2 regions of the Actinomadura sp. NPDC048955 genome follow, and region 1 is predicted to be linked to the other one. Evidence: riboswitches for the same ligand, from Rfam matches in the RefSeq annotation. Region 1 holds a riboswitch; the other holds the start of a gene.
The links. A riboswitch is a leader RNA that binds a small molecule or an ion and turns the genes downstream of it on or off. The one in region 1 is predicted to bind glycine.
Positions count from the first base shown of each region.

Region 2: another riboswitch for glycine. It lies ahead of gcvT (glycine cleavage system aminomethyltransferase GcvT); the one in region 1 lies ahead of gcvP (aminomethyl-transferring glycine dehydrogenase).

Region 1 covers NZ_JBEZJI010000062.1:21,109-23,302, reverse strand. Annotated here, with positions in the region: gene AB0C84_RS37575 (lysylphosphatidylglycerol synthase transmembrane domain-containing protein) at 1-635, opposite strand, end outside; glycine riboswitch at 907-1,001, shown strand; gene gcvP (aminomethyl-transferring glycine dehydrogenase) at 1,173-2,194, shown strand, end outside.
Region 2 covers NZ_JBEZJI010000034.1:12,595-14,788, forward strand. Annotated here, with positions in the region: gene gcvT (glycine cleavage system aminomethyltransferase GcvT) at 27-1,121, opposite strand; glycine riboswitch at 1,289-1,384, opposite strand; gene AB0C84_RS28010 (hypothetical protein) at 1,795-2,142, opposite strand.

The DNA.
Region 1 (2,194 bases):
CCGATGGCGCGGCCCAACAGGTAGGTGGCCGCCAGCGCGGCGACGGAGGCGTAGGACGCGGTCAGCCCCGTCAGCGCCGCCAGCCCGATCATGGTCCAGGTCGCGGCCTGCCAGCGGGCGCGGCCCGCCATCCCGACCGCGCTGACGAACGCGATCACCGGGGCGATGTCGGTGTGCACCGGCGCGGTCTCGGTGCCGCCCCAGATCAGCGAGTCGAGCACGCCGCCCGGCGCGGCCCGCACCACCAGGTCGTCCAGGCCCACCGTGACGCCGAAGGCGATCATCGCGGCCAGCAGGGCGATCGCGACGCGCATGCCGTCCTTGTGGAACAGCCGCTCGATCGCGAACGCGATCGGGACGGCCAGCACCCCGAAGCTGGACACCAGCGTCGCCAGCGTCAGCAGCGGCCGCGGCGCGTGCGCGGTGCCCTGCGCGATGTCGGTCTGCAGGCCGTGGGTCGTCTGCTGCGCGATCGACACCAGCAGCATCACCGCCGCCAGCCCCACCACGGACGCCGCGAACCGGATGGCGTCGGAGGGCCGACGGATCCGGTACGGCTGGGCGGGCTCGTCGACGGGCGCGGCCGCGGCGGCGCCCTGCGCCGGGCGCACCGCGCCGTCGTGGGTCTGTGTCACGCCGTACCGCCGCCCTGACCATCCGCCATCGTGATCAGCGTCCCAGACCCGGCGGCGCGCCGTCGAGTCGCGGGGCCGCCGCCGGGACGCGCGTCCATCCCGCAGCCTCATCTCCCCGCCCCCGTGCGGCCCGGAACCGTCGCGTCCCAGGTGAGTCAGCACATGGTACTCGCCGGTACGGCCCCGGCGCCCGGCGGCGCGGCCCCTTGCGGCGGGCCGGAACGACGTCGCGGACGCGCCTTTGGGTAGGGTTCGACCTAGGACATGCCGTCGACCCTGTGCGGGAGAGATCCCACGCCGCCAGCGTGGGGCGCCGAAGGGGCAACCTCCCCGGAACCTCTCAGGCAAAAGGACCGCGCGGGCGAGGCACCTCTGGAAAGCAGGCGCCGGTCCCCCCACGGGGGGCGGGCGGCTCACCGAAGGGGAAACCCCGCCGCGCGGGTGAAGCTCTCAGGTGCCGATGACAGAGGGGGAGACCGGCCCGCCGGCCAGCGCCGGCGGCGCACCTGAGCGACCGCAGCAGCCAGGAGGCCCTCCATGACCGCCCAGTTCTTCGCCCCCGTGGCCGCGCCGCAGCATCCGCGGTCGGCGTTCGCCGACCGGCATGTGGGCCCCTCGCCGGACGACCAGGCGAGGATGCTGGCCGCCATCGGCTACTCCGGCGCCGAAGCGCTGATCGACAAGGCGGTCCCCGCCGCGATCCGCACGTCCCGGCCGCTGGACCTGCCGCCCGCGCTGAGCGAGACGGCCGCGCTGGACCGGCTCCGCGAGCTGGCGTCCCGCAACACCGTCCTGACGTCCATGATCGGGCTCGGCTACCACGGGACGACCACGCCCGGCGTGATCATGCGCAACGTGCTGGAGAACCCGGGCTGGTACACCGCCTACACCCCCTACCAGCCGGAGATCTCCCAGGGGCGCCTCGAAGCCCTGCTGAACTTCCAGACGATGGTGGGCGACCTGACCGGGCTTCCCGTCGCGAACGCCTCCATGCTGGACGAGGGCACCGCCGCCGCCGAGGCCATGGCACTCGCGCACCGCGTCTCCAGGCGCAAGGAGCCCGGGACCTTCCTCGTGGACGCCGACGCCCTCCCGCAGACGATCGAGGTCGTCCGGACCCGCGCGATCCCGCTCGGCATCGAGGTCGTCATCGCCGACCTGTCCGGCGGCCTCCCGGACGGCGACTTCTTCGGCGTGCTGCTGCAGTACCCGGGCGCGTCCGGCGCCGTCCGCGACCTGGAGCCGGTCATCGCGCAGGCCCACGAGCGCGGCGCCAAGGCCGTCGTCGCGGCCGACCTGCTGGCGCTGACGCTGCTCCGCCCGCCCGGCGAGTCCGGCGCCGACATCGCGGTGGGCTCCGCGCAGCGGTTCGGCGTCCCCTACGGGTTCGGGGGCCCGCACGCCGGCTACATGGCGGTCGGCGAGGGCATCCAGCGCCAGCTCCCCGGGCGGCTCGTCGGCGTGTCCGTCGACGCGGACGGCGCCACCGCCTACCGGCTGGCGCTGCAGACCCGCGAGCAGCACATCCGCCGCGAGAAGGCCACCAGCAACATCTGCAC
Region 2 (2,194 bases), on a different contig from region 1:
ACAACTTGTTCAGGAACGCTTGCAGATCAGGGACGCTTGTAGAACGGCAGGGCCACCACGTCCACCGGCTCCTGCCGGCCGCGGACGTCCACGGCGAGGCCCGCCTCCTCGACGCCGCTGTCGAGATACGCCATGGCGATCGGCGTGCCCAGTGTGGGCGACGGGGCGCCGCTCGTCACGATTCCGCACGGCGCGCCGCCGGACGTGACCACCTGGTACCCCTTGCGGGGCGCGCGACGCCCCCGCGCGACCAGTCCCACGAGCCTACGGCCCGGCGGGGTCTGCGCCTGCGCCGCCAGAGCCGACTTCCCCACGAAATCGCCTGCCTTGTCCAGCTTCACGACCCGGCCGAGGCCCGCCTCGAACGGCGTCGTCTCCGCCGTCAACTCGTTCCCGTACAGCGGCATCCCCGCCTCCAGGCGCAACGTGTCACGAGCCGACAACCCCGCCGGGACGACCCCCTCCACCGCCGCGAGCGCCCGCCACAACCCCACCGCGTCGGACGCGTCCACGAACAGCTCGAACCCGTCCTCGCCCGTGTACCCGGTGCGCGCGACCAGCGCGTCCACACCCGCGACCCGCCCCGCCAGGATCGCGTAGTACTTCAGGTCCCCCAGCGGCGCGTCCGTGAACCCCTCGAGGATCCCCTGAGAACGCGGCCCCTGCAGCGCGATCAGCGCGTACGAGTCGGACCGGTCGTCCACCGCGGCCTCGAACCCCGCGGCGCGCTCCACCAGCGCCTCCCGGACCACGGCGGCGTTCGCGGCGTTCGCCACCACCATCCACGTCTCGTCCGCGAGCCGGTAGACGATCAGGTCGTCCAGGACGCCGCCGTCGTGCCCGCAGATCATCGTGTAGCGGGCCTTCCCCACCGGCATCGGCGACAGGTTGCCGACCAGCGCGAAGTCCAGCGCGGCCCCCGCGCCCGGCCCCGAGAGGAAGATCTCCCCCATGTGCGACAGGTCGAACAGCCCCGCACCCGTGCGGACGGCCTGGTGCTCGGCGGTCTCGCTCGCGTAGCGCAGCGGCATCAGATAGCCCGCGAAGTCGACGAGATTCGCGCCGAGGTCCTCATGGACGTCGTGCAGCGGCGTCTTCTTCGCGGTCGGATCGGCGGACATGGGATCGGCTCCTTCGTCACGGGCGCGCGTGGTCCATCGTCCCACTCGCGCACCGGGCGTATCGGTGCCTCCCCCTCTGTCATCGGCGCCTGAGAGCTTCACCCGCCGCAACGCGGCCGGCTTTCACCTTCGGCGGGGGACCGGAGTCCCCGCTTTCCAGAGGTCGCCTGGCCCGTGCGGTCCATGGGCCTGAGAGGTTCCGGGGAGGATTTGCTCCTTCGGCGTCCCCCACCGGCTGCGAGGGACTCTCCCGCACGGGATCATCAGCTGTCGCAGAAGGCTAGCAGTGTTTATTGCGTTTCCCCAGGGTCGGGGCCCTGGGGGCCCCGACCCTGGGGAAACGCGTGCGATCGCTGCATCGCTCCGGCTCGCCTTGCGGCTCGCTTCGCGATCAGATCCTTGCTTCGCTCGGATCTGCCTTCGGACGCGATCGCGAGTGTCGAGGTTGTCGCGGGGCTGAGCCGGCGGCTGAGGTGGCTTCGTTAGACGGTGCTGCTGGGTGCGCCTGTCTCGGTCTTTTCTTGTGCGGGTCGTCTCGACTGTTGCGCTCCTTGTTGGTGTTGCGGTCTTCCCCGCTTCGGCTCGGGACGATGGCTGGGGTTCCTGTCGCCTTCGGCGTTGTGGGGGTTGGGGTTCGGGTCGCCTTCGGCGGTTTGGGGGTGGGCGTCTTTGCTTATTGGGGGGTGGGGGGAGTGGACATGGACTTCACGCAGGTTTGGAGGGCGGTTCTGATCTTCTGTAGCTCGTCGGGCGCGGGGGTTCTCGTGGGGTTGGGGGTCGGCATCTGGACGCCCTGCTTGCGCATGCAGTCGTTGAAGGCCTTGACCGCCTTGGACTGGGCCGGGGGAAGGGGCGTCGTCTCGGTGCCCTTTCCGGGCTGCGGAGTGGACGGCGCCGTGGTCGCGGCGGTCGGGGCGGGGGGTGAGGACGCGCTCGTCGGCTTCCCGTTGTCTTCGCCGCCGCAGCCTGCCAGGGCCAGGGGCAGGATCAGCGCCAGTGCCGCTATGTGACCGCGCTTCAAGGTGAGAACCTCCGTGGGGCGGGGTGGGGGCGCCCATGATGCGGGGTCGGCC